2 regions of the Alishewanella sp. HL-SH06 genome follow, and region 2 is predicted to be linked to the other one. Evidence: predicted binding sites of a transcription regulator. Region 2 holds the regulator's gene; the other holds the start of a gene.

Region 1 (15,760 bases), 670 kb from region 2:
CTGCGCTGTTTTATTACGTCATTGATGATATTCAATTATCAGCCATTGGTGGTGAAACCCAAGGTAACCAGCTAATCAATGCTGACAAAGGCACAGGCTACGGCTTTGAAGTAGATTTTGACTATCGGGTATTAAAAAACCTGATGTTAGGGGGTGGTTTTAGCTATAACAAAACCGAGCTAAAAGACGACAACCTGACTATTGCACCTTGTGGCTCTGGCCAGTGTACGGTGTTAGATCCGGTGGTAAATGGTTTAGCGTTAATTAACGGCAACCCGTTCCCACAAGCTCCAGAAACCATTTTAACCTTGAATGCACGCTACGATTATCCGTTAGAAAGCGGTGAAATCTATGTGTATGCCGATTACCAAGTGCAAGGCGACACCAATTTGTTCTTGTATGAATCAGCAGAATTCAACAGCAAAAACAATAATGAAGCTGGCTTACGCGTGGCCTACGTTAACTACAAAAACAGTTATGAAGTCGGTGTGTTTGGCCGCAATATCACTGATCAGGACAACCTGAAAGGTGCCATTGACTTCAGTAACCTGACTGGTTTTGTTAACGAACCACGGGTATTTGGTATCGACTTCCGGATGAACTTCTACTAAGTCATACCCGCTCATGAAAAAGGCAGCTTCGGCTGCCTTTTTTGTTTCGCCCTTACTGTTTGTAAAAGTGCATATCCCGATATTCGTGGCGCTCACCAGGCTCTGCTGCATAAGGCTCTAACCTAAAGCCGGTGACTTGCCGCAGATTATTAAGCTCAAAATGGATTAACGCATTGCGCGCGACATTGGCATCATCCCATTGCACGATAAAGCTATGATCGGCAAACGGCTGCAAACTGCCTTGTAAATTAATCATTTTCGCTGACTGAAAACGTAAACCGCTATCCGTTTGGCTGATTTCAATACCACCAAACCATTGGTCCACATAGCTGCCTGCGTAATCTTGTAATGCCAACAACACCTCACCTGTCCCCACCGGTTGCGGCGGCGCTGCGCGCTGCGCAAAGGCTTGTCGTTGATCGGCATAGTAACTGACCCAATCACGCTGCAGTTCAGGCGCTAGATAATGCTTTAACACCGTTTGCACCACCGACTGGCGTGCACCACTGTTTGAACCATTATTTAATACCACAACCCCCAACTGCTGCTCTGGCACTAACAACACATGTGCCTGAAAACCCGATAAGGTGCCGGTATGATGAATCACCTTATAACCATGCATATCCGCCATGCGCCAACCCATACCGTAGGCACTAAAATGGGTGAAATCTAATTCCAAATCGAGTGAACTGACGGGCATCAGCGTTTGTGCAGTCCACATTTGTTGTAATTGCTGACGACTGACCGGCCCCGCTTTTGCGGTACCGGCATCGGCTTGAGCCAATAAAAAACTTAACCATTTCGCCATGTCGGAGGCGCGACACACCACACCACCTGCAGCTGCGGCCATCAACATTTTACCGTCAATCGCATTTCGTGGGATCGGCAAAAAACCCACTTCGGCACGAAACTCATACGGTAGTGCCGCTTCGGCTAAGGCGCTATCAGGCACGGCACCGGCATAACACTGCATCTCCAGCGGCTGAAAAATTTGCTCGGCAACAAAATCCTGCCAAGGCTGGCCACTGACTTTGGCCACTAATTCGGCGGCAGTGATATACAGCACATTACTATAAGCATATTGGCTGCGAAAACTGCTTAACGGTGTTAAGTAGCGTAAATTGTTGATCACTTCATCACGACTAAAACCACTGGGCTCAGGCCAAATCATACTGTCGCCTGCGCCACTGGCTAAGCCACTGCGCTGACTCAATAAATCACGTATCGAAAACTCGGCAGTGACCCAAGCATCTTGCAAACGAAATTGCGGTAAATGCTGTACCACTTTGTCGTCCCAATTTAACTTCCCGGCATCCACTAAGATCGCCACACTGGCAGCGGTAAACGCTTTGCTCGCAGAGGCCAAGCGAAAGTATGTCTCCGCGGTCACTGGCGCTTGGGCACTTATATCACGTTCACCATAACCCGCCTGATGCACCAATTGGCCATCTTTAATAATAACCACAGCCATCCCCGGCGTATCAAACTGCTGCAGCGCCGCGGGCACCACTTGCGCCAAATCGAGCGATACGGCTTCAGGTGTTAGCGGTTCCGCGTGCAACATGGCCGCTGAAGTTAAGCCTAACAATAATGCGCAGAGTTGCCGTTGCATATGTTCATCCTTAAGTTTTTGGTCGCAATAAGCTAAATTTATTCGCGGCATTTAACGTGTAATAATCGCCAGGGCCACCCGCCCGTAATACCGGATCTGCAGCCAAGGTGTCAAACACCCCATCAATTAATAACGATGACGCAATATGCACCCCAACCACTTCACCCAGCACCAACCAAGTGGGTACCTGCTCGCCATTGGCTGTCTGTAATGGGATTAACTGGCTTAGCTTGCATTCAAATCGCACAGGGCTTTCGGCTACCTGTGGCGGTTTAATCAATTTAGACGCAGCCATCGTTAAGCCGGCCAAGGCAAACTCGTTCACGTCGGCGGCAACACTGGCACTGGTTTGATTCATCGCCTCCACCAAAGGTCGATTCACCAGGTTCCAACAAAATTCACCTTGCTCGGCAATATTTTGTACCGAATCTTTCCAACCGGTGCTGGCAAAGCCAATAATCGGTGGCTTATAGTTAAACAAATTAAAAAAACTGTAAGGTGCCAGATTAACCTGCCCAGCATTGCTAATGCTAGAAATCCAACCAATGGGCCGTGGCGCAATAATGCTGTTAAACGGGTCATGTGCCAAACCATGCCCCTGCTGTGGTTCAAAAAAATAATCAGCCATGCTCTTCCTCTATACTCTGTCGCTAGACCTCGTCTAGCAAACGCAAGCAACTTGCTTTTAGCCTGCCAGCAATCTAGCCTGAACGCCAGATGTTAGCCGCAGAGATGAGACCAGATGCCAGATTTTCGCAGTGATACGGTAACCCAACCTTCTGTCGCCATGAAACAAGCGATGCTCAACGCCGCGTTGGGTGATGATGTATTTAATGATGACCCGACTACTATAGCACTGCAACGCTACGCAGCAGATATGCTGGGGTTTGAAGATGCGTTGTTTGCACCAAGTGGCACGCAAACCAACCTGATTGCCATGATGAGCCATTGCCAGCGCGGCGATGAAGCCATCGTAGGTCAACAATGGCATACCTATAAATGGGAAGCCGGCGGTATGGCGGTGCTCGGTTCAATCCAACCGCAACCAATTGCGCTGCAAGCGGATGGTAGCCTAGCGCTACAAGATATCAGCGATGCTATCAAGCCAGACGATCCACACTTTGCCCGTACGCGCTTGATCGTGATTGAAAACACCATCGGCGGCAAGGTATTGCCGTTACGTTATATGCAGCAAGTGGCCGCGCTAGCGAAAGAAAAAAACTGCAATGCCATATCGACGGTGCGCGCTTATTTAATGCGGCAGTGGCTTTAGCGCCACAGCATCAACTGAGCCCAACCGCCATGGCTAAAGCCCTGTGCCAGGGGTATGACTCGGTTTCAATTTGTTTATCCAAAGGCTTAGGTGCACCAGTAGGCTCATTATTACTAGGCTCGCAGGCTTTTATCCAGCGCGCGCGGCGTGTACGCAAGATGCTCGGCGGCGGCATGCGCCAAACCGGTATGCTTACCGCCGCGGGCTTATATGCCTTGCAACATAATATTCAGCGTTTGGCAGAGGATCATCATAATGCTGATACGCTCGCGAAAGGGTTACAAGCATTAAGCTCTAAAGGCTGTTTTGCTGGGCATTTGCAGTTAGATTTGCCGCAAACCAATATTGTGTTTACAGATATCACTCCGGCTTTGGCTAATGAGCTGCTTGATTTTCTGGCTAAGCATAACGTCAAACTCACCAGCAGCAATTACGCCAGTGCCAGTGGCAACCTCACGCGCTTGCGCTGGGTCTGTCATTTAGATGTATCAGCAGCAGATATTGCCACGACACTGGATTTATTAAGCCAATTTGCGCATAGTAGATCTCACTAACTTTTCCTGGAGTCTCATCATGATCTTACGCCCCCTTGTAGCCGCCCTGCTAGCCAGCCAATTCGCCTTTATGGCCATGCCACTTTTCGCTGACACCCAACGCATTAGCCCTGAGCTAGAAAAGAAAGTGATTGAATGGCGCCGGGATCTGCACCAGCACCCTGAATTAAGTAACCGCGAATTTCGCACCTCGAAATTGGTTGCCGCACACTTAAAAAAACTCGGTATGACCGTGCAAACCGATATTGCGCATACCGGAGTGGTGGCGATTTTAGACAGTGGTAAGCCCGGCCCCTTACTGGCATTACGCGCTGATATGGATGGTTTGCCGGTTGTCGAACAAACCGACTTACCGTTTCGCTCAGAAGCCAAAGGCGAATATCGCGGTAAAGAAGTGGGCGTAATGCATGCCTGTGGCCACGATTTACATGTGGCAATGCTAATGGGCGCGGCCGAATATCTCTCAAAAAACAAAGCGCAGCTCACCGGTAAAGTGATGTTTATCTTCCAACCGGCAGAGGAAGGCGCACCGGCAGGTGAAGAAGGCGGTGCCGAACTGATGCTAAAAGAAGGCTTGTTTGCTAAAAGCAAACCCGAAGCCATCTTCGGCATTCATGTTTGGTCTGCCGCCAATGTCGGTGTTGTGAAATATCGGCAAGGGCCTTTGATGGCCTCCTCAGATCAATTTCAAATCACCGTTAAAGGTAAGCAAACCCATGGCTCTGCGCCTTGGGCTGGGGTTGACCCGATCGTGGCTGCAGCGCAAATCGTCAATAATGTGCAAACCATTGTCAGCCGCCAAATTAATATTACCCGCGCGCCAGCCGTTGTCAGTTTTGGTATCGTTGAAGGCGGCGTACGCAATAATATTATTCCTGATGAAGTGTATTTAGAAGGCACGATTCGTAACTTTGATATGGGTATTCGCCAACAAATTTTTGGTTTATTAACACAAGCCGCGCAAGCCAGTGCTGCCGTAACCGGTGCCACTGCCGATGTTAAAATCCTCGAAGGTTATCCTGTCACGTTAAATGATCCGGTGCTGACTCGTCGCTCATTGCCAATTTTGCAACAAGTTGCGGGTAAAGAAAAAGTTGAAGAGAGCGCCCTAGTGACGGGTGCCGAAGATTTCTCATTTTACGCCTTAGAAACACCAGGCTTATTTGTTTTTCTTGGCGTTACGCCTGAAGGTCAAGACGCAGCTAAAGCACCTGCGAATCATTCACCGTTTTTCTATGCTGATGAAAAAGCGTTAAAAACCGGCACCGAGCTTTATGTAAACTGGGCATTATCTTACCCTAGCATGCAAGAGTGAACACTTTAAGGAATAGCATGTTTCGCCTTTTTTCCCGCCGCACTGCTGTGCGGCAGCTTTACCCTTGCGGCACAACAAGATGTGCCGCAACAAGTACAAGGGCTTTGGCAACAACAGGCCTATCAAGAAGCAAAAAGCCTGTTAACGCCCTTGGTGAATGCCAAAACAAAAGACGCGGCCTTATTGGCTGCGCTCGGCCGCACCGAGTTGTCACTGGGTAACGTTGAACTCGCCGAAAAGCTGTTAGCCCGAGCGGTGAAAAACGCCCCTGAGCAGGCGCAATACCAATTTTGGTATGGCCAAGCTAACTGCGACAGCGCACAAAAAGCCAGTATGTTCAGTGCACTCAGCGCGGCAAAACGCTGCGCAAAAGCCTTTGCCACGGCAGTAGAACTGGCACCAGACAATGCACAGTATTTACAAGCCTTAGCGAAATATTATGCACAGGCACCAGGTATTGCTGGTGGTGATAAAGCGCAAGCGTTACAACTGAGTAAGCAGCTGCAACTTACCTCACCGCTGCAAGGCCAATTACTGGAACTGGAATTGCTACTGCAACTCGATGACCCGGCCGCTGCGCAGGCGTTATTAGCTAAAGCAACGACGCTACAAACTCGACCTGAGCCCTATTTTTTGCAAGGGGTAAAGTTTGCGCAAAGCCGTGATTATGAGGCAGCGATTGAACAGTTTGCCAAAGCCAGTGCACAGCCCGCCGTTGATAAAGAAGCTAGCCGCAGTCGTTTATTGTCGCTGTATCAACTCGGTCGTGCTGCCGCTGTCGGTAAAACCGCAGAGCAACAAGGCATTCGCGCGTTAGAACGCTTTCTTGAAGCAGAAGGCTTGCCCGAATTTCGAGAATGGGCACAGTTTCGCTTAGGCCAACTGTACCTGGCGACAGAACAACGCAGCGCTGCCGAAGCCATACTGAAGCCATTGCAAAACAGCAGCAAAGATAGCACCCTAGTAACCGAAATTAAGAAGATCCTCTAGTGCAGCCACCCAAATTAAATGCGATCCACCATGTGGCGCTGATTGTCAGTGATTATCCGCGCAGCAAAGCCTTTTATACGGAAATATTGGGTTTAACAATATTGGCCGAAAATTATCGGGCTGCGCGCAGCTCTTGGAAACTGGATTTACAGCTGCCAGATGGCAGCCAATTAGAGTTATTTAGCTTTCCAGCGGCCCCCGCCAGACCCAGCCAACCGGAAGCACAAGGCTTACGCCATCTGGCGTTTGCCGTCACCGACCTCGACCATTGGGTCAGTTATTTACAAAGCAACGCTGTTGAAGTCGAAGCCATTCGTGTCGATGAGTTTACCGGCAAACGCTTTACCTTTTTTCCAGATCCCGATGGCTTACCTTTAGAGTTGTATGAACATTAGTGTTCGGCAAAACGCGCTGGCAACAATCTGCAATGTTTTAAAATCAACAATCTAAGCTAAAAGCATTACAAGAAACAATTTACTTTTAAAAAAAACACATCATGCTAACATCTTGCCAGCTTATTTTGAAATAAGCGAACATGGAGTATGTTAAAAACATGCTGGACAGTGAGTCTAGTGATATTGCGACACCCAGTTAAAGCATAGTCAATATTCAACTGATACCTCAGTTAAAACTTCACGGATAAACATTAAGAGGGAAATTAAATGCTGAATCTAAAAACATTCGTCGTCATTCTGTTTTTATGTGTTTGTTCATCTTTGGCAACCATGATTATTTCTTGGGAACAGGGTGCCAAATCGATGAGCGTTGAAAAACTCGCTAATGCTTTAATTCTTCATGCAAAAATAAAAGAGCTCAACCCAAGCGCAGAAATACAACAGGCTTTGCAGCAAGAGATTAGTTGTGGCATTGAGCACTATTGGAATATTCATAAAATGTTGAAGTTTTATACTCGGGTATCAGATCATGACAAAGCTTTGCTGGCAAAAGCGCAGCTTTTGACCGATCAGGCTTGCTCTTGGCAAGCCAGCTAAAAGGTTCAGCCAACACAGGTTACAGAAAGGCTGGCATAACGCTGATGAAAAACCGGCACAAAAACGAACACTTGCCCGAAAAAATAGCCGATTTGCTCTCAATAAACCGTTGAAGGCCATAGATAGCAGAACTCATCCATAGAGAAAGCATGTGAACCACTTTGCTGGCTTGAAAAGATGAACCTCATTGCTGAAGTTCATCATCAAGCCACATGGATAATTCATGGCCTATTGATATGAGCAAACCGCGTTGTGCGAAACCCTAAACGCAGTGGTATCACACAAATTGGCCGGTCTTTATCCGCCTATTTTGCTTAACCCGAGTTACGCATCCCTGCCGCGATACCGGCGATAGTGACCATCAGCGCCCGATTACTTTGCGCACTGATTTTCTCCGGATCGTGCCGAGAGCGTTTTAGCAGCTCCACTTGTAAAATATGCAGCGGATCGACATAGGTATTACGCAGCATTATCGACTCACGGATCCAACCTTCTTTGGCCATCAACGTATCACTGTGGATCAACTTTAACAGTAACTCGCGATCCGCCGCCAATTGCTGCCGCAACTCAACACCAAGGTGTTGCAGCGCTTTGGGCACTAGCACCTGATCGTAATAGGCCGAAATTTCTGGATCGGCTTTTAAAAACACCATTTCCAGCATCGACAACCGCGTTGCAAAAAATGGCCATTCTTGTTGCATTTCATCCAGTAAATCGGTTTGTCCGGTCTCAACTGCCAAGGCTAAGGCATTGCCGGCTCCGAGCCATGCTGGCAGCATTAAACGATTTTGTGACCACGCAAAAATCCACGGGATCGCTCGTAAGCTTTCAACGCCACCGGTCGGGTTACGTTTAGCGGGTCGGCTACCTAATGGCAACTTACCTAGCTCTTGCTCTGGCGTAGCGGCACGGAAATACGGCACAAAATCTTTATTATGTCGCACGACGGCCCGATAGGCGTTGCAAGAATCATCGGCTAGCTTACTCATCAGGCTGCGCCAGCTTTCTTTTGGTACCGGCGGTGGTAACAACATGCCTTCTAATACCGCGCTGGCATACAGGGCCAAACTACGGATGGCTAGCTCAGGCAAACCAAACTTAAAGCGGATCATCTCGCCTTGCTCGGTTACACGCAATCCCCCAGCTAACGAACCCGGCGGCTGCGATAAAATCGCCGCATGAGCTGGGCCGCCGCCACGGCCGATAGTACCGCCACGACCGTGAAACAGCGTCAGCTTCACGCCATAATCTTTACTCAGCTTCACGAGTGCTTCTTGCGCACTGTATTGTGCCCAAGCGGCCGCGAACACACCGGCATCTTTAGCCGAGTCGGAGTAACCGATCATTACCTCTTGACGACCATTAATATAGCCGCGATACCAATCAATAATGAGCAATTGCCGCATACAATCGGGCGCGTTTTGTAAATCACTTAAGGTTTCAAACAGCGGTGCGACTGGCATAGCAAAGCTACTACCCGCTTCTTGCAGCAGTAATTGTACTGCTAGCACATCAGAAGGCTTGCCCGCCATCGAAATGACATAAGTACTCAGTGCTTCGTTACCATGGCGCGCCACGATATCGCAGGTATCCAGCACTTCTTGAACGTCGGCGGAGGGTTGCCAGTTTTTCGGAAATAACGGTCGTTTATTTGCCAGTTCTCGCAATAAAAATGCTTGCCGATCCTTTTCAGTCCAAGCGCTATAATCACCTAAGCCTAAGTAACGGGTGAGTTCAGCAAAAACATCAGCATGACGCGCGGCATCTTGGCGAATATCTAATTTCAGTAACGTTAAGCCAAAAGCATAGGCGCGGCGCAGCGTATCGGTTAAGCGGCCTTGGGCAATTAATTGCATGCCACTTTGCTGTAATGATTCAAAGCACAGTAATAAGGGTTCAAGCAACTGCTGATTATGCCAAATTAAATCTGCCGGGCGCTGTAAGCGATCATGCTTTAACGCTTCGGTTAGCCAATCTCGGGTAGTGATTAGTTGTTGGCGTAACTTGTTAAGTACCGCACGATAGGGTTCAGAAGCCTGCTCACTGGCGTCGAGTAGCGCCGCAGAGCCCGTATTCATCGATAACTCGGTAGACAGTAAATCTAAGTCTCGAATAAACAAATCTGCCGCTTTCCAGCGACTGAGTAACAACACCTGACGGGTTACTTTGGAGGTAACAAAAGGATTACCATCGCGATCGCCGCCCATCCAAGAAGAAAAACGCACGGGTGCGGCATCAAGCGGTAAGCCGGTGCCAAGATCACGACGTAAATCGGCATCGAGTTCACGTAAAAAGTCAGGAATGGCTTGCCACAACGAACTTTCAATGATTGCAAAGCCCGATTTCGCTTCATCAACTGGGGTTGGCCGCTGCTCACGAATTTCATTAGTATGCCAAGCTTGGCTAATTAACTCGGTTAAACGCAGTTGTAACTGCTGTTGTTGCCAGTCGGTTTGCGGATGCTCTAATTGCGCTAGGCAGGCGGCAATTTCGGTCAATTTATGAATCAGAGTACGCCGCGCCACTTCGGTAGGATGCGCCGTTAATACCAGTTCAATGGATAACTCACGTACCGCTTGTTGAATGTCGCCCTTGGCGATGGCCGTGTCTTTTAAGCGCTGAAACAACTCCGTTAACGGTTCCGGCTTTTCAATGCTGCTGCGCCCTGCAGCGCTAATACTAAAATGTTGCTCGGCGAGGTTAGCTAAATTTAAAAACTGCGCGAAAGCCCGAGCGACTGGCAGTAATTCATCATCACTGAGTGCCGTGAGTACTTGGCGTAGCTGCTCGGCTTGCTGGCTATTGCCTTGGCGCGCTTCTTTCGACAGCTGGCGGATCTCTTCCACTCGTGCCAATACCGCATCACCAAGATGCTGGCGTAAGGTCTCACCCAACTCCGTACCTAATAACCCGACATTCGCCCTAAGGGCGGCGTATTGATCCATTTCAGTGCTCCACTGCGTTTAGAATTAATACACCCTAGCCTGTTCTGCGTTGGTACTCAACTATGATTGATTACCAACTGGGCAACAACTGTGCATAGGCGATAACTTGGGTTCTTGCTATACTGCGCTTAACGGTATTTTACGACTTTTAATACGGTATCTTATGACTTCGGAAACACGTCCTACCCCAGCAAAAAAATCGACAGGTCTCATCAGTAACCTACTGCTAAACGTGGTGATCCCTGCGATTATCCTGAGTAAATTCAGCGGTGAAGAATACCTTGGCCCCGTCTGGGGTATTGTGGTTGCACTGGCTTTTCCTATTGGTTTTGGTATTTGGGATTTACGCCAAGCCGGTAAGGTTAATTTCTTTTCGGTGCTCGGTGTTATCAGTGTGTTATTAACGGGCGGCATTGCTCTTCTGCAACTTGATGCCGCTTATATCGCCATTAAAGAAGCCGCGATCCCCGGCGCTTTAGGCTTAGCGGTTTTGATTAGCCAATACACACCCTATCCGTTGGTGAAAAAGTTTTTATTGAATGGCGAGTTGTTGGATAACGATAAGCTTTATGCAGCCTTGGATGCACAACAACAACGCGCACAATTTGAAAAGAAAATGGCAATAGCCGGTTATTTGGTGGCGAGCTCGTTCTTTTTATCGTCGGTACTTAATTATATTTTGGCCAAGGTGATCTTGGTTAGCCCTCCTGGCAGCACCGCCTTTAATGAAGAGCTGGGCACGATGACGTGGCTGAGTTACCCCGTTATCGTTTTGCCCAGTATGTTGGTATTATTTTTTGCAATGTGGTTTATGTTTAGCAGTATTAGCAAGCTGACTGGCCAAGAACTCGAAACCTTTATGCATCAACCTTGATCCGATTTAGCTGCAGGCGGCAGTTGCGCGCGTAACGCCGCTAACTCTGCCTGCAACTGCTGCATTTGCGCCACGAGATCCTGTTGTAATTGCTGTTTGGCATCGATTTCGTCTTTGTGCTCTTCATCATGCATGCTTTGTACGGCATTGACGATCACGGCAATAAACAAGTTCAACATAGTAAAAGTGGCGATCAGAATAAAAGGCACAAAGAACGCCCAAGCATAGGGGAACTGCTCCATCACCGGCCGCGAGATCCCCATCGACCAGCTTTCTAGCGTCATCACCTGAAATAACGTATATAAGGTGGCACCAAGGCTGCCGAACCACTCTGGGAAAGCTTCACCAAAAAGCTTCGTTGCCATGACAGCAGACACGTAGTACACCAAGCCCAGCACCATCGCAATCGACAGCATACCGTTTAACGATTGCACTAAAGCGCCAACAATTTTCTTCATCGACGGTACAAAGGTTAGTACACGCAGTACCCGTAATACGCGAAGGGCGCGTAATACCGCAAAAGGCCCGCTGGCTGGCACTAAGGCAATGGCCACTACGGAAAAATCAAATAAACTCCAGGCATCTTTAAAAAACGCCAAACGATGAGCGTAAATGCGCAGCGCAATTTCGATGACAAAGACGGCAAGAATACACTTGTCGAGCAGCATTAATGGTGGGCCAAATGCGGCCATCACTGCACTGGATGTTTCTAAACCTAAAATTGCCGCATTAATTAAGATCAATGCCAATAAGGTGCGTTGCACCAGATTTTTATTTAACCAGGTCGCAACCTGTTGCTGCATGCTGATGCCTGCTGAGCGGGTAACTTCTGTCATAACAGCCTCCATAAAGATCAAGGCGCTATTGTAGAAGAACCATAGAACAGGTCAATGCATTGCGAACGTTATAGCGTTGCAATAGCTAAGATAACTCCTTGCGGGCAGCACGGCATAATCAAACAGCTTATTCTGCTTTTGTGCAAAACAGTTCGGTGCGATTGCGACCATGGCTTTTGGCTTCATACAGCGCTTGGTCGGCCGTTTTTATCAGCTAAAACAAAACACGCTGCTTACCGTCATTGCTACTTTCCCCCAATACTGGTTGTAATGGTCAGGTGTGGCTGATCGTGATTGGGGCATTGATATCAGGCAGCAATAATATAACGTGCGACTTGCGTTGCCGTTAAACTAACGCTGCCTTTAAACGTTTGCCATGCTCCTTAAACACCAAGCGCACCAACGTAGGGTTTTGCGGGGTAAGTTTAAGCCAACGCCATGCGCGCAAATGCCTGTTCCAGATCAGCCAATAAATCTTCTGGATCTTCCAAACCAATATGTAAGCGCAATAAAGGCCCAGCATAGGGCCAATGAGTCACCGAACGAAGCGCTTGTACATTAGGCACCGCAGTAATCAAGCTCTCATAGCCACCCCATGAGAAACCCATTTTAAAATGCTGCATACCTTCAATAAAGGCTTGCACCTGCGCAGCACTGCCCTGTTTCAATACAAAAGAAAACAAACCATTGCTACCGTTAAAGTCGCGCTGAAAAAACGGATGCCCTGGATGCTCAGGAAAAGCAGGATGCCGCACTGTTTCAACTTCTGGACGCTGTGCTAACCACTCTGCCACTTCTAAAGCATTTTTTTCGTGTTGCTTTAAACGCACGCCCAACGTACGCAAACCACGGCTAGCTTGATATACATCATCTGGCGAAGCGCAATAACCTAACAAATAACTCTGCTCACGTAGTTGCGGCCAATGCTGTTCATTCGCGCTCGCTGTGCCTAACATCACATCTGAATGACCAATGATATATTTGGTGGCAGCTTGAATAGAAATATCCACACCAAGCTCAAACGGTCGACATAAGATCGGCGAAGCCCAAGTGTTATCTAGCATAGTGATAATATTATGCGCCTTTGCAACCTGACAAATTGCCGGTATGTCTTGCACTTCCATGGTCAACGAACCTGGTGATTCTAAAAAGATTACCTTCGTGTTCGGACGAATTAAGGTCTTAATCTCGGCACCCAACAAGGGATCGTAATAGCTGGTTTCAATTCCTAAACCGGCGAGCACTTTTTCACATAACCCTCGTGTTGGCTCATACGCGGTATCAACCATCAACAAGTGATCGCCTGCTTTTAAAAACGCCAATAAAGCGCCACTGATTGCTGCGGCACCGCAAGGATATAAAGCACAACCGGCCCCACCTTCTAACTCACACATGGCTTCTTGAAATGCAAAATGTGTAGCCGTGCCACGCCGACCATAATACGGCACAGCGTTACCTTTATTTTTACTGGCGTTTTTAAGCTCTTCCATGGTCTCAAACACAATCGTTGAAGCACGTACGATAGGCGGATTAACCGCACTGCCAGTCCACTTTTTGCCACGACCTGCATGAATTAACTGGGTATTCTTTTTCATATGTTGCTCCAACGTTGTCCAAAGGCGAAAAGACTTCTAGAAGTCTGCTTTATACTATGTCATTATTTTGCCGCTGCAAGCAATGTTTAATTCTGTTACACGTTTGACACCAGCAAGTTCAGCAACTAGATTCAATACAAATAACAAAGGGATAACTCTCATGCATCAAATAAAACCGCATCCTATTGCGTTAGCTATTACCTTAGCGTTGTTTACACCGCTAACAATAGCGCAACAAAGCAATACCAGCGAAAACGATGAAAAAGCAGAAAAAATTGAGCAGATTATTGTTACGGGTACTCGGGTTGCCGGTCGTTCGGTGTCTGATACTGCCGTGCCAATCGATATTATCAGCGCAGAAAATTTAACTCGAGCAGGTTCAACCGAACTGAATCAAGTACTATCAACCGCGCTACCGTCTTTTAACTTTCCGCGTCCAGGCTTAAGCGATGGTACTGATACCGTGCGCCCAGCTACTTTACGTGGTTTAGGGCCAGATCAGTCTCTGGTGCTAGTTAACTCAAAGCGCCGCCATTCCGCTGCTTTGGTTAACGTAAACGGTACTGTGGGCCGTGGCTCTTCTGCTGTTGATTTAAATACCATTCCTACCGCAGCGATTAACGCAGTTGAAGTATTACGTGATGGTGCTTCAGCCCAATATGGCTCAGATGCCATTGCCGGGGTATTAAACATTCGTTTACGCGAAGCGAGTGAAGGCGGTAACTTTACCTCGTCTTATGGCTGGCGTGAAACCAGCTATACCACGCCAACAACACCGACCCCAACAGGCGCCACTTGGAGTGCACCAGCTAATCTTGAGCGAAGTCGTACTGACGGTGAAACGCTAACCTTGAGCGGCTGGCGTGGTTTTGAACTTGGCAAAGATGCTTTCCTCACCGTATCTGCAGAATACAAAGACGCCGAGCGCACAGAGCGTGGCGGCTGGGATTATCGTCAACAGTATCCTTTGGTCAATGGCCAATATGATACGCGTGAAACCTACTTCAACCGCTTCAGTGCTTGGTATGGTGAGCCTGAATTATCGCAATTTACCTTGTTTGCAAATGCCGGTAAAACCTTAGATAACGGTAAAATTTATGCTTGGTTAAGCTACCAAGATCGTGAAGCGCGTTCAGGCGGTTTCTATCGCCCAGCCAACGATTCCCGCAATATTCTGGCGATCTACCCAGACGGTTTCTTACCAATTATTGCACCCGATGTAACGGATGCCAGTGCTGCGGTAGGTTATGAATTTGATGTCGGCGAGTGGACCGTTGATACGTCTTTAGTTTGGGGTCAGAACCGTATGGCCTTCACTATTGAAAACACCTTAAACCGCTCAATCGGCCCAACCAGCAAAACCGAGTTTGATGCTGGTGGCTTCCGTTATGGCCAAACCGTGTTTAACTTATCCGGTGTACGATCGATTAATGTTGACTCGCTAGCCTCGCCGTTAAACATTGCTACCGGGATTGAATTACGCCGTGAACGTTACGGTATTTTCGCCGGTGAACCTGATTCATGGCGCAATGGCGGCGAACTATTATCCAATGGTAACCCAACGGCTTCTGGCGCGCAGGTGTTCCCCGGCTTCCGCCCGTCTAACGAAGTGCGTGAAACACGTCGTGCTGTTGGTGCTTATGTCGATTTAGAAGCAAATATCACGGATAACATGCTGGGCTCAGTGGCGCTGCGCGCTGAAGATTATTCTGATTTTGGCAGTAATGTTACCGGTAAAGCTGCGTTACGCTACGATTTTACCGATGACTTTGGTATTCGTGGTTCATTACAAAACGGTTTCCGTGCCCCATCGCTACAGCAACAAAACTTTACTGCTACCTCAACTAACTTTATCAACGGTGTACCCTTTGATATCACGACTTTCCCGGTAAGCAACCCGGTTGCGCAAGCGTTAGGTGCCAAACCGTTAGATGCTGAAGAGTCAGTAAACTACTCATTAGGTGCCGTATTTAACGTGGGCGGTGTTTCTATCACGGTAGATGGTTATCGCATTGATATCGATGATCGTATCGTGTTATCAGAAAACTTAACTCAAACAAACGTGCGCGATTATTTAAGCTCGCAAGGCTTTATCGGTATCGGTGGTGGTCGTTTCTTTATCAATGGTGTAGATACCGAAACACAAGGTGTGGATGTTGTTAT
Region 2 (15,760 bases):
GGCAAAACCGCGGCGATTCAAAAATAACATCACTTGCTTACCACGGGCTAACTGGCCGCGGATTTGTTTAATACTGCTATCGGCTAAGCCGAACTGCAATTGTTGCTGTTTTAAATCAATTAACTCAAATGGCGGTAAGCTTTGCCCTGTAGCGCGATGTTGCAGTTCTAAATGCACATAGCGTTTTTGTTGGCAATTATATAAAGATTCTAAACTGGGGGTGGCAGAGCCAAGCAACACAGGGCAGCCTTCTAATGAGCCGCGTTTAATCGCCAGATCACGCGCATGATAGCGAAAGCCATCTTGCTGCTTTAAAGATAAATCATGCTCTTCATCAATAATAATTAAACTGAGTTGTCGAAACGGTAAAAACAGCGCCGAGCGCGTGCCAATGACAATCGCAGCACTGCCACTTGCCGCTTGTAGCCAGCATGACAAACGTTCGCCATCGCTGAGGTTAGAGTGCCAAGCTAAAACGGGCACATTAAAACGCTGTACAAAACGTTGAAGTGTTTGCGGCGTTAAACCAATTTCAGGTAGCAACAATAAGACTTGTTCGCCACGGGCTAATAGAGGCGCAATGCATTGCAAATACACTTCGGTTTTACCCGAGCCGGTGACACCTTCTAACAAGAACGGCTGAAACTTTCCGTAAGCTTGCTGCACCGCACTCACAGCAATAGCCTGGTCAACTGTCAGTTGTAAGGGTGTTTGTGCTAAACCTTGATAGGCGTAAGGTTGACGCTCTAGTGTTTCAGCAACAACCATGCCTTTATCTATCAGTTGTTTCAGTGTGCTGCGATGATGCTGTTGCAGTAGTGTATCTTCAGCTAAAGGGCTGGTTTGCAGCGTGTGCCACAAGGCAAGTTGCTTCGCCGAACGCTTAAAATCACTACTTTGTGCTGCTTCGCCTGCCGCCGTTAATCGATAGCCGGTTAGGGCATAATCGCGCAGTTGTCGGCCTTCACGCAATAACGCAGGAAGGGCTGCGGTCAGCACTTCACCTAACGGATGGTGATAGTATTCCGCTGCAAAGCTTAATAAAAGGCGTAGGGTGCCGGAGATCACCGGAGCGTCTTCTAAAATGTGACTTACTGCTTTGAGTTGGCTGTGTTCAAAAGGACTATCCGGATCAATTTGCCAAACAATCCCAATTAACTGACGTTGACCAAATGGCACTTGTACCCGACACCCCACTGTTACACTGCTGTTTTCAGGCAACAGATAATCAAAATGTTGGCGTAACGGGACGGGCAGAGCCACTCGAATAACGGTCACTATGGTTTCCACAACAAAGCAAAGGGATTGTTAGTTTAAGGATCGATATCCGGCTTGCCAAGTAAAACAAAAATAGTGTTTTTTTGCCGCGGGCAGGTTGCAACTTGTTTGCCTATCAATTAAGCTACGCGCCCTAAATTAACTGTAATTGCGTATGGTGTCTGGCGCCAAAAATTGTGACCAGATAGCGATACGGCCTAACGAGGTAACCCATGAAACCAGGTATCCATCCAGAATACAAAGAAATTACTGCTACTTGTACTTGCGGTAATGCATTCAAAACTCGCTCTGCACTTTGCAAAGACATCCACTTGGACGTATGTTCAGCATGTCACCCGTTTTATACTGGTAAGCAAAAAGTGTTAGACGTAGGTGGTCGTGTAGATCGCTTCAAAAAACGTTTCTCTGTTTTGGGCAATCGTTAATCGATTACCGAACGAAAAAAAACCGGAGCTTAGGCTCCGGTTTTTTTTGCTTCAAAATACCCTGCATGTGCACATTAGCATTCATCTGTTCTGCGCATAGCGGTAGGGTTTTCATGGCGATGGTTGTAGCACAATAAAACAACGCCATGCTCAGCATGCTAGCTAAGACATAGCGTTAAGTGAGTACAACCTATGGCTAAAGCGATGGTACAGCAAATTCAAACAACCGGTTATTGACCACCTGATAGCACTTGGTTGATTGAAGAGGAAGAGCTGTCTGGTTTAATACTGGCGCAATTGCTGCCGCTTTGCTCACAACTGACTCCGCGAATACGACTACCGACAGAGCGGCTATCATAAAGCCCTGAAGAATTTAACCGTTTGACTAAACCGGCAAGCATGTTGTTCATTTGAATTTGCTGCCCCGTCACGCGGATGACCTCAATGTTTTCAACTTGCTGTAAATCTTTTACTAATTCTGCATGTTCATTGCTTGCTGCTAGTTCAGCGCTGACTTCCGCTAAATAAGGTTTGGCTTGGGTTTGCCCAGTTAACACTAAGCGTTTAAACAACTCTGCTGCCGCAACAAGATCTTTTTCAGTACCAATACCGTGTTGTTTAAGTTGGCCCAGTAACAGCATTGACGTTGCTAACTTTTGTTCTGACGCTTGCTCGAGTAATACCACAGCTTGCTCGATTTGCGTTGGATCTTCAGTTTGCAACAATGTTACTGCTTTTGAATATTGGGCTGGAGCATAATTTAAAGAGATGGCTTGTTCTAATAACCGGTCTGCTTCTGCGATATCTTGCTCAATAACAAAGCCATTTCGTAACCAATCTGACATCAAGTAAACTGACATGGGGTTGCGCTGGCGTACACCTTGGCGAAGATAGCGTAATGCTTGACTGGTATTCTGTTCTAAACCATCGCCTGTCGCATAAGACATGGCAACGATCGCCGCGGCATCGCCGCTACCTGCTCGAGCCAGTCGCATCAATTTACGCAGCTCTTTTGTGCAGTCAGTTTCAGTGCATATTTGCTCATTGTTTCCGGCATTTTGTGCAGTGGCGGGCAGGCTAATACTGATGCTACTTACGAGAATAAGTGCAGAGATCGATAAAAGGCGCATGGCATAACCTCATTAACTAAATATTTACCAGATATTGTAGTGATATTTTAATGACGGTCAAGGGATGTCGCTAAAATTAATAGTGATTTGTTTTATTTATGTTAAATTTTGGTGGTAACTAGTTCAACATATAAATACTCAGCAAGAGATTGGGTTTTAAGTGTATAGGCTTCTTTATGGCTAGCGCATTTCTTGCTATAAGAAGAGAAGAAAATATCAACAAGAAGGTGGTCATACTTGCTTAGGCTGGTAGGTCCAGCAACAAATTGGTGTTTTTCTATTAAAGAGCTCATTAAAATGAGCCTTCATCTGGCTTGCTGTAAAACAATAATAAGCATAATTGCAGCCTGTCGCCGCTTACCTTACTCCAGGACAATTAGAATGACAGATTTCAGAGAACAGGCACTTCGCTACCATGCCGAACCCCGCCCAGGAAAAATTAGTATTGAAATTAGCAAACCGGCTGAAACCGTCCGCGATCTTGCGCTAGCTTACAGCCCAGGTGTGGCGGAGCCCGTTCGTGAAATTGCTGCTGATCCAGACAATGTGTATAAATATACCGCTAAAGGTAACTTAGTCGCTGTGATTTCTAACGGTACTGCGATTTTAGGTTTGGGCAATCTGGGGCATTTAGCATCAAAACCGGTGATGGAAGGTAAAGCCTTGTTGTTTAAACGCTTTGCCAACTTAGATTCGATTGACATTGAAGTGTCACATCGCACAACGGAAGAGTTTATAACGACGGTTGCCAATATTGCCGATACCTTTGGTGGTATTAATTTAGAAGATATTAAAGCGCCAGAATGTTTTGAAATAGAGAAAGAGTTAATCAAACGCTGCAACATCCCGGTGTTTCATGATGATCAGCATGGTACAGCAATAGTCACTGCTGCCGGTATGCTTAATGCGTTAGAAATCCAAGGTAAGGATATTAAACACGCCATTATCGTTTGTATGGGTGCGGGTGCTGCGGCTATTGCTTGCATGGAGTTATTAATTAAATGCGGTGCCATGCGTGAGCATATCTATATGTTGGATACCAAAGGGGTGATCCATGCTCGGCGCGAAGATTTAAACCAATATAAATCGTTATTTGCCAATAATACCGATAAACGGACTTTAGAAGATGCTTTACAAGGGGCGGATGTTTTTGTTGGTGTATCGGGCCCCGATGTGTTGCCAGCAGAAGCTTTAATGTTAATGGCAGATAAGCCTGTTATTTTTGCTTGTTCAAACCCTGATCCGGAAATTAAGCCTGAGCTCGCGCACGCGGCTCGACAAGATCTGATCATGGCAACAGGTCGCTCTGATTACCCTAATCAAGTGAATAATGTTTTGTGCTTCCCGTTTATTTTCCGTGGTGCTTTAGATGTACGTGCCAGTGAAATCAATGATGCAATGAAACTTGCAGCAGTAGAAGCGATCCGCTCAATTGCTAAAGAGCCGGTGCCAGCCGAAGTTTTGGCGGCGGCTGATGTATCAGCTTTAGAGTTTGGTAAATCTTACATTATTCCAAAACCGATGGATCCGAGATTGTTACCTCGAGTGGCACGTGCTGTGGCGGAAGCCGCGGTAAACTCTGGCGTTGCTCGTTTACCATTGCCTGATAATTACTATAAGTAAGCTGAGCCGCTTATAAAAAAAACCGCCTATTGGCGGTTTTTTTTATTCTTCGTCGTTTTCTGCTTCAATGATGACTGGGATGGGTTTACCCATGCTGGTCAAAATCTGCCGAACTTCAGCAGGAATTTGATGCGGATTATCTTTACGTAGATCGTCATCAGCCGGTAATGGCTGGCCAGTAAAGGCGTGCAAAAAGGCTTCGCACAATAACTCACTATTTGTCGCATGCCGTAAGTTGTTCACTTGGCGGCGAGTGCGTTCGTCAGTTAGCACTTTTAAAACATTCAGCGGGATCGATACGGTAATCTTTTTAACTTGTTCTGATTTTTTACCGTGTTCCGCGTAAGGGTGAGCATACTCACCATTCCACTTAGCCATAAGGGTCCCTTGTTATTGGTCGAGAGAAATTGCTCGCGCAAGTGCGAAATTCTACTGTTTTCTCTGTTACAGTCAAACACTGTGCAACAAATAAACATTATAGACGGCTAAATGGTTTGACTTCCAGTGTTAACGCATTATACTTTTTGGACATCTAAACATCCAAAAGGGCGTATTATGACCAAGCGTCATCCAGCGACTATCGTTGCTCGTGCGGGTATTGCGGAAGATACCGCCTTTGGTGCAGTGACACCACCAATTTACCTCACTTCAACTTATCAACTTCCGGCATTAGGGCAGCCAGGTCCTTATGATTATTCACGTTCAAATAACCCTACCCGCGATGTATTAGGGGAGGCGTTAGCCGAACTCGAAGGCGGTGCTAAAGCGATTATCACCAATACTGGTATGTCAGCTTGTTTGTTAGCACTGCAATTACTAACACCCTCTGACACCTTAGTGATCCCGCATGATTGTTATGGTGGTAGTTATCGATTATTTACCAATTTGGCGCAAAAGAAGCAGGCTTTTAAATTACACATTATCAATTTTCAAGATGCCGATTGGGCCGAGCAATTACGGTTAAGCCAAGCCAGCATGATTTGGTTAGAAACACCGAGTAACCCATTACTGCAAATTACTGATGTGCGAGCGGTTTGTCAGTTAGCGGCCAGCCTCAAAGCCAAAGTGGTGGTGGATAACACCTTTTTATCGCCAGTATTACAGCAGCCCCTCTCCTTAGGTGCAGATTTAGTCATACACTCGACGACGAAATTTATTAATGGCCACTCTGACATTATCGGCGGTGCCGTGATTGCTAAGGATCTGGCGGTTGGTGAAGAATTAAAATGGTGGGGAAACTGTTTAGGCTTAACCGGTGGAGCATTTGATGCCTATCTTACCTTGCGAGGCTTAAGAACGTTAAACTTGCGCTTAAAGCTGCAACAAGAAAATACGGCTGCAGTGGTCGATTTTTTAGCGGCGCATCCTTTAGTTGCTAAAGTGTATTATCCCGGGCTGACAAGTCATCCTGGGCATCAGATTGCTAAAGAACAGCAATTGGGTTTTGGGGCGATGTGTAGTTTTGAGTTGAACGCTCCTGCTGCATTGTTAAAAGATTTTTTCAATGCTCTAGAGTATTTTACTTTGGCACAGTCACTGGGAGGCACTGAAAGTTTAATCTGTCATCCTGCTTCAATGACGCATGCTTCGATGGATGCGGCGGCGCAGCAGCGAGCGGGTATTGCTGCCACCTTAGTGCGTTTATCAATAGGCATTGAAGATGTGGCAGATTTACGTGCTGATTTGCAACAAGCGCTAAACGTGGTAGCTCAGCGTTTAGCTGACTAAAACAACTCCTCTAGCTTAGACAACAGATGATTTAATGCCTGTTGCCTATTTTTTTTAATATTATGTGAGCTCTCACTAATATCTGAAATTCATTAACTTAATGATTTCTTTATTTTAGTTCGTGTTTGATGGTTTCTTTATACCGTAAAATCAAGTTCCGTAAGCAGGTAACACGCTTGGCATTGTTAATTAAATTCGGGTAATCTAAAGTATATTAGTAGCTAGGCGCTAACGTTACAGCCAAGGAATTGGATTTCTGCATGCTTTTATCGGGCCTGTGTCGGCATCGGCGACATGTTTATCATTTTTTCTGCTTTTTGTTGTGTACTGTATTTTTTAATACGGCAGCGGCTTCTGCTGCAAAGCATATTCCTAGCTTAGATAATTATTTTAAAGAAACGCTCAACACTCGAGCCGGCTTACCGCACAACACTATTAATGCTATTACTCAAACGCCGGATGGCTATATGTGGTTTGGCACTTGGGAAGGCGTTGCTCGATATAACGGTCGCGAATTTCGCATTTTTGATCGTAACCCCCAAACCGGTTTGCCAGATGTCGGCGTGCGTACTTTTCATTTAGATAAACATAATGTTTTGTGGATAGGTGGTGCACGGGGCGGGTTGGTTAAAGTACAAGATGGGCAATGGCAAGCTTTTCCCCCTTTTGGTGAATTGATTAATCGTTTGTTTATGGATAATCAAGATCGATTATGGGTTGCTACCGAGGGGCAGGGGCTTTACATGCAAGATGCCACCGGTAAACGCACACATTTTACGCTTGACGATGGATTACCCTCTCTCCAAATTCACAGTTTGCAACAAGATGCCAACGGCTTACTGTGGGTTGGCACCGCGAATGGATTGGTTTACTTAGATGCACAATTGCAAATTCAACCGGTTGCTGCAGACGAATTTAATGGCGTACCGATATTTGCATTGGAATTAAATCATCAAGCAGCGTTACTAGTGGGCACAGAACGTGGCCTTTACCTGGCACAGCCAAGTCAATCTAAGCCATTAACTTTATTAGATAATGTTCCGGTGTCGGCCATATTGCAGGAGAACTCAGACATTCTATGGATTGGCACTATAGATAGAGGCTTATTACGCTTACATAACGGTATTACTGAATCTTTAGATATGCGGCAGGGCTTACCCAATAATCGTATTTTAGCTTTGTTAAAAGACAAAGAAGGTAATTTGTGGGTTGGAACAAATGGCGGCATTTTTCGTTTAAGAGATGCACCTTTTAATACCATGACTACAGAAGTCGGATTAGCCGGAAATTATACCCGTGCTCTGTTATCGCATTCTAATGGCTGTATGTATGTTGGTAGCAGCCGCGGTTTAACTCGTATTTGTAATGGTGCGTTCAGTATTATTGATTTAACGGCAGTCAGTGTCGGGCAGTCGGTGTTAAGTCTAGCGGAAGGACCCGATCAAACGGTGTTAGTGGGCACCTATGCCGATGGTTTAATTGAACTGCAACATGATCAGATCCGACGCCATTATGATACCGGGAACGGTTTACCAGCCAATGAAGTTCGCGCCATCCTACCTCTGGGCAACGGTCAAATGTGGGTAGGCACGTCTAATGGTGTTAGTCTTATAAAGGATGATGGTATTTTAAGTTTAGGCGTTGCGGATGGTTTACCCAGTTCTTTTGTTGTCTCGCTGTTTCAAACACCCGATCAGCGAATTTTTATTGGCACTGGCAATGGTGTGGCCGTTTATGAAAACGAGCAACTGAGAACACTAAATATAGCGGCATACGATGATGCACACTATGCCTTTGGAATGACCTATGATGCCCCGGTAAACATTTTATGGATCACCACGGATCGAGGCCTGATGGCCTATCATCTAGCCAGCAATGACATACAGATTATTGGCCGAGCGCAAGGCATGCCGTTTGATAAAATATTTGAGTTAGTTCAAGACCAGCAAGGTTCTTTTTGGATCAGCAGTAATAGGGGCATTTTAAGGTTAAATCGCAGCCATGCCCTGGCGCTTTTAGCCGGTAAGCGTAGTTCATTAAGTGTCGAACTTTATGGCGAAAGCGATGGCATGATCAGCTCGCAAGCCAATGGCGGCTCGGCTAAAGCGGGTGCACTTCACCATGATGGCTCGGTGTGGTTTGCCACATCGATGGGAGTCACCCGGGTTCAGCCTGAGCGTTTACAGCAATTTGCTGAAATTGCTCCGCCAGTAGTTATTGAAAAAGTACATGTTGATGGCCAAGCTTTACCCTTAGGTTCTCCAGTTAATCTTGTAGCAGGCAGCAATCGATTGGAAATTAGTTACGCAGGCTTGGGTTTTGTGATGTCAGGGCGAATTCAGTATCGTACTAAATTAGAAGGTTTTGATCGTGATTGGGTGACGCGTGGCACTGCCAATACTGCCGAGTACACTAACTTACCACCAGGCGAATATCGCTTTTTAGTGAGTGCTAGTTATCCCGACGGTGAGTGGAGCAAGCAAGAAGCTGTCTATACCTTTACGCTACTACCTCATCTCTGGCAGCGTTGGTGGTTTAAATTCGCCATTATCTTGTTACTCACCACACTCAGTATTATTGCGGTGCGTTGGCGTATGTCGAGTTTAAGACACACTGAGCAACGTTTGCGTAAATTAGTCGCAGAGCAAACAACCGAATTGCAATTGCTCGCAAGACAAGATGCCTTAACCGGTTTGGCTAATCGCCGAGCCTTTGATGAAGAATTGCAGCATGAGTATCAACGCGCGCAGCGGAATAACACCACTTTATGTCTGGCATTAATAGATGTTGATCATTTTAAGCGGGTTAATGATCAACTGTCGCATGCGGTAGGTGATGAAGTACTGAAACGTTTGGCTGAAGTGTTAAAACAGCAATGCCGGACGGTTGATATGCTTGCACGTTGGGGCGGCGAGGAGTTTGTGGTGTTGTTACCTGATACCTCATTACAGGATGCTTCAGAGGTGTGTGAACGCCTTCGTCATAAAGTAGAAAAACTTAACTTCACTGATCTAGCTGCTGATTTGCATATCACAATAAGTATTGGTTTAACCACGAATAATAAGTTGGAATTACCCCAGCTATTAGTGAGTGCCGATAAAGCCTTGTATAACGCGAAAAAATTAGGGCGTAATCGCTTAGCCTTAGCTGACAATACGCGTTAAATATTGGGTATTAATTCAAAAAAACAGCATAATAATTCTTGATTGTGCATATCCTTCGTTCTACACTAGGCGCCATATTGTGCTATAACTTGTAGCCTAGTTTTTCTTTTTAAGAGTTTTCCATGTCCGTTGAACAACAAAACATTAAAATTCGCAGTGCCGTACTCGGTGCGGCGGGATACAGTGGTGCTGAGCTATGTGCTTTGCTATGCGCTAACCCCTATTTTGAACTGAGCTATGCTTTTGCATCGGCCGGTCGCAGTAGTGAACCTTTCGCCCAGTTATATCCTCGTTTTCAGCAACAAGTCGATATTTTGGTTGAGCCTTGGACCGATGAGCGCGTAGAGGCGTTAGATGTGCAGGTAGCGTTTTTGGCGTTGCCACATGAAGCCAGTGAAGCTATTGCCCCGCTGTTGTTAGCAAAAGGCATTGCGGTAGTCGATTTATCGGGTGCCTTTCGTTTAAAGCAAGCTGACTTATACCCGAAATACTATGGTTACGCTCATCAACATCCTGAGTTATTGGCCCAAGCGGTGTATTCATTAATGGAATGGCAAACGACTCCATTGGGTGATCTAGTCTCTGTTCCTGGCTGTTATCCTACCGCTTGTACGTTGGCGTTATTACCGCTGCTAAAAGCGGATTTAGTAACTAAAGACTGCATTCCGGTGATCAGTGCCACAAGTGGTGTCTCGGGTGCTGGCCGCAAAGCCAGCTTAAGTACTTCATTTTGTGAAGTCGGTTTAAATGCTTATGGTTTCTTTAAACACCGGCATCGCCCAGAGATTGAACAAAATCTGGGACGCAAAGTGGTGTTTACCCCTCATCTGGGTAATTTTAAGCGCGGCATTTTAGCAACCTGCGTTGTCACGTTAAAAGCCGGCGTGAGCGCTGAGCAAGTTGCGGCAGCTTTTCAGCATGCTTATGCCAGTAAGCCGTTAATCCGTTTTACTAAGAACTCTCCTAATGTTGCCGATGTGGCGGGTACACCGTTTTGTGATTTGTATTGGCAGCAAGATGGCGAGCAATTAGTCATTATGTCAGCCATTGATAACTTATTAAAAGGCGCTGCCGCGCAAGCGATGCAGGCGGCGAATGTTCGTTTTGGTAAACCTGAGACAGCGGGTTTATTAGCAGGAGCCAGCCTATGAAACCGCTAGTATTAAAAATGGGTGGCCGCTTACTGCAAGACAGGCAAGCGTTAGATGCCTTATTAGCGGTATGTGCCAACATTAAGCAGCAACGGCCGGTCATTTTAGTACACGGTGGTGGCGATCAGGTTGATCAATGGCTGAGCAAGTTTGGTTTTGTCACAGAAAAAATTGATGGGCAACGGGTATCACCAGCAGAACAAATGCCTGTGATAACTGGTGCTTTAGATGGCGCGGTAAATGCTGAAATGGTCAGCCGTGCCATGTTGCAAGGTTTGTTGCCTGTTGGCTTAAATTTATCCGCGGGTAATGCCTGTCAATTCACTGTGAATACGCGCCTTGGTGCGGTAGGTATTGTTAAACCCGCTGATGCGACTTTAATTGAGTTGTTATTAACCCAAGGCTATACCCCCGTATTTAGCTCGATTGGCATTGCCGCCGATGGTCAGTTGTTAAATGTGAATGCCGATTTAGCCGCAGCGGCGATTTGTCAGCTAGTGAAAGGCCAATTGGTGTTATTGACTGACGTTCCGGGAATTCTCGATGCCAATATGCAGTTAATTAACGAACTTTCTGCCGAACAAGCCAGTAACTTAGTGCTTGAGGGTGTGATTAAAGGCGGCATGAAAGTGAAGCTAGATGCTGCTTTAGAAACAGCGGCTGCGTTGCAAAGCAATATTGTGGTCGCGGGCTGGCAAAATCCAGCCGATTTGATGAATTTGATGCAGGATAAGCCTGTCGGCACCTGTATTTTGTATTAATTAGCGGCGCCATTGCTTGGCGCCATTGAGTAAGGATACCGCTTAGCGGATAACGCGTGTGCTATGAGTAAATTAACCCAGCTGCTATGTTTAGCTGAACTGGATCAACAACAATTGTCTGCTCTGCTTGATCTCGCTTTAGATATCAAACAATCACCTAACAATTACCGACATGCTTTGCAGGGGCGCAGTATTGCTTTGCTGTTTGAAAAGCCCTCGTTACGCACCCGCGTAAGCTTTGATGTGGGTATTCACAAATTAGGTGGCCATAGTGTCTATCTTGATTTGCAAAATGGCGCTATGGGTGAGCGTGAATCGGTTGAAGACTTCGGCAGTAACTTAGCATGCTGGACCGATGCTATTGTGGCGCGTGTTTACTCACAAAAAACCTTAGTGCGTTTAGCCTTAAGCAGTAAAAAACCGGTTATCAATGCTCTAAGTGATATTTATCACCCATGTCAAGCCTTAGCCGATTTATTGACATTAAAAGAGCAATACGGCGATTTATCTCAAGTACACTTAGCCTATGTGGGCGATGGTAATAATGTTTGCCAATCTTTAATGTTAGGTGCTGCGATCATGGGGATGGACTTAACGGTGGTCACACCACAAGGTTTTGGCCCTGATGCGCATGTATTATTAAAAGCGCAAGAAATCGCGCAGCGCAGTGGCGCCAAGTTAACATTGAGCCAGCATGTTTCTTCTGCGGCCGGTGCTGATGCGATCTATACCGATACTTGGTTATCAATGGGTACCCGTTCTGATCCTGCGTTAATTACTGAAATTTTTTCACCCTATCAGATCAATACTGCAGTGATGCAGCGTTTAGCGGTAAAACATTTTATGCACTGTTTACCTGCACATCGTGGCCACGAAGTGACCAGTGAAGTGTTAGACAGTGAACATTCTTTGGCATTGCAGCAAGCGGAAAACCGCATGCATGCACAAAATGCCGTTTTAGTCAGTTTATTTAGTTGAGGTTGATGATGAGCGTTGAAAACGTTAAAAAGGTAGTTTTAGCCTATTCAGGTGGTTTAGATACATCGGCTATCGTGCCGTGGTTAAAGGATAATTATAACTGCGAGGTGATTGCCTTTGTTGCTAACGTCGGTCAAGGCGACGAAGAGCTTGCCGGTGTAGAAGAAAAAGCCATTAAATCAGGTGCTAGCAGCTGCTACATCGTTGACTTACGTGAAGAGCTAGTCAATGAAGTGATTTTCCCGACGTTAAAAACCGGTGCGGTGTATGAAGGCCAATATTTATTGGGAACCTCTATGGCACGCCCTGTGATTGCGCGTGCCCAAGTTAATTTAGCCTTAGAATTAGGTGCTGATGCGTTATGTCACGGCTGTACTGGTAAAGGTAATGACCAAGTACGTTTTGAAGGGGCGTTTGCCGCGTTAGCGCCACAATTAAAAGTGATCGCGCCATGGCGTGAATGGGAATTTAACTCTCGTCAGTCACTGCTTAATTACTTGGCTGAGAAAAATATTCCGACTACCGCTTCTGCGACCAAGATTTATAGCCGTGATGCTAACTTATGGCATATTTCACACGAAGGCGGTGAAATTGAGAATCCGTGGAACGAGCCTTCAGATCAAATCTGGATGTGGACGAAATCACCTGAACAAGCTCCTGATCAAGCAGCTTACGTTGAGTTAAGTTTCGAAGCCGGTGAATTAACCACCATCAATGGTCAAGCGATGGGGGGTGTTGCTGCCATTGAGTTACTGAATGATATCGGCTCTGAGCATGGTGTTGGCCGTATCGATATTGTTGAAAACCGTTTGGTTGGCATGAAATCTCGGGGTTGTTATGAAACACCCGGCGGTACAATTTTATTAGCCGCATTAAAAGGTTTAGAAGCCTTAGTGTATGACCGTACTTCACTGAAATACCGTGAAGAAGTGGGTTTAGAGTTTGCGCAGCTGGTTTATGATGGACGTTGGTTCACGCCATTAAAAGACGCCTTACTTGCCGCAGCAACCTCTTTAGCATCACAGCTAACCGGTGATGTTGTGATCAAACTATACAAAGGTAATGTCACGGTAGCGAAGCGTCGCTCACCAAACAGCTTGTACTCAGAAGCATTCGCCACCTTCGAAGGTGATGAAGTGTATAACCAAAAAGACGCTGAAGGCTTTATCAGATTATATAGTCTGGCTAGCCGGATCAGAGCCTTACACGCAAACAAGGGTTAAGTATTATGGCTATGTGGGGAGGGCGCTTTACTGAGGCCACACTAGCAGAATTTCGTGAGTTCAACGATTCCTTGAGCTTTGATTATCAACTTGCATTGCAAGATATTACCGCATCCCGTGCTTGGGCTGCGGGCTTGCTGCAAGCCGGTATTATTAATCAGCAAGAAGCGCAGCAGTTAGATGCCGGCCTGGCCGACTTAGCTGTAGCGATTGAAGCTGATCCTAAGTTACCGTTGCAAACGCAAGAAGAAGATATTCATAGTTGGGTCGAAGCCCAACTAACGGCCAAGCTAGGTAATGTTGCGAAGAAATTACACACGGGGCGCAGCCGTAATGACTTGGTTGCAACTGACTTGCGGCTCTGGACTCGTTTAAATGCGGGTCATGTGCGTCAATCACTACTGGCGGCGTTAAAAGCCTTGTTGGTGTTTGCTGAGCGCGCCGAAACCGCCGTGATGCCGGGTTTTACACACTTACAGCGGGCACAGCCGGTATTAGTGGCGCACTGGGCCTTGGCCTATGTAGAAATGTTTAAACGTGACCTGGGCCGATTGGATGATGCTGTCGCACGTTTAGACAGTTGTCCGCTAGGTTGTGGCGCACTTGCCGGAACGGGCGTAGCAATGGATCGGCATACACTGGCACAACGCCTAGATTTTGCCGAACCTGCAGCTAACAGCTTAGATGCGGTTTCCGATCGTGACTATGTGGTTGAGTTATCCGCTGCCGCAACTTTATGCATGACGCATTTATCACGTTTGTCAGAAGATGTTATTTTCTTTTGCTCAGGTGAAGCGGGCTTCTTTAAATTAGGTGACGCGATCAGTAGCGGCTCCTCTTTAATGCCGCAAAAGAAAAACCCCGATGTATTTGAGTTATTGCGTGGTAAAACCGGTCGTGTCTTGGGCCATTTAGTGGCCATTTTGCATGTCATTAAAGGTTTACCTCTGGCATACAACAAGGACATGCAAGAAGATAAGCAAGGCTTTTTCGACTTGATGAGTACTTGGCAGCAATCGTTGTTAGTACTGGCAACTGTATTGCCGCATTTGTCGGTAAACGAAGCGCAATGTCGTTTAGCAGCAGAGCTCGGCTATAGCAATGCGACTGACTTAGCCGATTATCTGGTGGCGAAGGGTATTCCGTTTCGTGATGCGCATGAGTTATCCGGAGAGTTGGTGTTAAAGGCATCAGCGGCGAAGGTTGCGTTAGAAGCACTGCCACTAGCAGAGATGCAGCAGGTATGTGAACTGATCAGTGATGATGTGTTTGCTGCTTTGACCATCGAAGCCGGCTTAGCCAAGCGCAATGCTTATGGTGGCACTTCACCACAACGCGTATTGGCTGCGTTAAAAGCGCGCCAAGCTTGGTTGGATAGTATTTTGGCCTAAGTCCATTTGAAAAAAAACCGGCTTTCGCCGGTTTTTTAGAACAATTCTTCGACTTCTTCAGTTTTTTCAACCGGCTCTTCGCCAAATTGAATTTGCGGTACACTTCCTGAAACGTATTGCGTCGGCTCCGTGCCCAACTTGAAGTATTCAAAGGTACTGCTGTCATCGGTACGACGGCTTAACAGCCCAGTGGCCTGATCAATACGTACTGAAGAAATACCTACGGGAGTTGGTAAAGACTTTTCAGCATAAGCGGGCAATACAACTCGCATGTAGTTTAGCCAAGCTGGCAGAGCAGTACGAGCACCAGACTCTGTGCCTGCACTTTGATTTCTGTCTAAATTGGCATTCCACAAGGCACGGCCTAAGCTACGGTTAGCATCATCAAAACCAACCCAACTTGTTACAACAAGTTGCGGGGTAAAGCCTGAAAACCAAGTATCTTTAGAGTCGTTGGTGGTACCGGTTTTACCCGCAATATCTCGACGTTTTAGGCTTTGTAATTGCCAGGCCGTACCATTCCAGCCTGTGCCTTGTCGCCAATCGCCACCGCCCCAAACGCTGCTTTTTAAGGCATCGGCGATTAAGAACGCATTTTGGGCAGAAATAACTTGTGGCGCATATTGTTCTGTTGCCATGGCGTTAAGGCCAGTTAATTCATCTACTGTCGCGTCGGTCAGCTCGGCAGAACTGTCTGGATTTTGCTGTTCGCCACAGGCTTGGCAAGCCAACAACGGTTGATGTTGATAAACCACTTTACCTTCGGCATTGATAACTTTATCAACAACATAAGGCTGAACCAAATGGCCACCATTAGCAAAAACGGCATAGCCAGTAACCACTTCTAATGGGGTTAATGAGGCTGAACCCAGCGCAAGCGTTTCGTTACGTGGCAGGTCGCTTTGTGC

The links. The regulator MetJ, encoded in region 2, represses methionine synthesis genes. The targets are predictions, from matches to a motif close to TAGACGTCTAGACGTCTA.
Region 1: a site for MetJ is predicted at 13,627-13,644, ahead of ACUJFK_RS00775 (cystathionine beta-lyase). Genes of this name have one in related genera too.

The regions. Positions count from the first base shown of each region.
Region 1 is NZ_CP199752.1:148,834-164,593, forward strand. It holds gene ACUJFK_RS00720 (TonB-dependent receptor) at 1-611, shown strand, start outside; gene ACUJFK_RS00725 (serine hydrolase) at 664-2,223, opposite strand; gene ACUJFK_RS00730 (flavin reductase family protein) at 2,234-2,851, opposite strand; partial or broken gene ltaE (low-specificity L-threonine aldolase) at 2,966-4,050, shown strand; gene ACUJFK_RS00740 (amidohydrolase) at 4,070-5,365, shown strand; gene ACUJFK_RS00745 (tetratricopeptide repeat protein) at 5,447-6,355, shown strand; gene gloA2 (SMU1112c/YaeR family gloxylase I-like metalloprotein) at 6,355-6,750, shown strand; gene ACUJFK_RS00755 (hypothetical protein) at 7,018-7,347, shown strand; gene ppc (phosphoenolpyruvate carboxylase) at 7,662-10,292, opposite strand; gene ACUJFK_RS00765 (VC0807 family protein) at 10,456-11,166, shown strand; gene ACUJFK_RS00770 (ion transporter) at 11,157-12,002, opposite strand; gene ACUJFK_RS00775 (cystathionine beta-lyase) at 12,428-13,597, opposite strand; gene ACUJFK_RS00780 (TonB-dependent receptor plug domain-containing protein) at 13,758-15,760, shown strand, end outside.
Region 2 is NZ_CP199752.1:3,412,466-3,428,225, reverse strand. It holds gene priA (primosomal protein N') at 1-1,278, opposite strand, end outside; gene rpmE (50S ribosomal protein L31) at 1,491-1,703, shown strand; gene ACUJFK_RS15880 (tetratricopeptide repeat protein) at 1,934-2,833, opposite strand; gene ACUJFK_RS15875 (hypothetical protein) at 2,935-3,126, opposite strand; gene ACUJFK_RS15870 (malic enzyme-like NAD(P)-binding protein) at 3,215-4,456, shown strand; gene metJ (met regulon transcriptional regulator MetJ) at 4,499-4,834, opposite strand; gene metB (cystathionine gamma-synthase) at 5,012-6,184, shown strand; gene ACUJFK_RS15855 (ligand-binding sensor domain-containing protein) at 6,445-9,348, shown strand; gene argC (N-acetyl-gamma-glutamyl-phosphate reductase) at 9,471-10,499, shown strand; gene argB (acetylglutamate kinase) at 10,496-11,260, shown strand; gene ACUJFK_RS15840 (ornithine carbamoyltransferase) at 11,324-12,238, shown strand; gene ACUJFK_RS15835 (argininosuccinate synthase) at 12,247-13,461, shown strand; gene argH (argininosuccinate lyase) at 13,467-14,852, shown strand; gene ACUJFK_RS15825 (penicillin-binding protein 1A) at 14,888-15,760, opposite strand, start outside.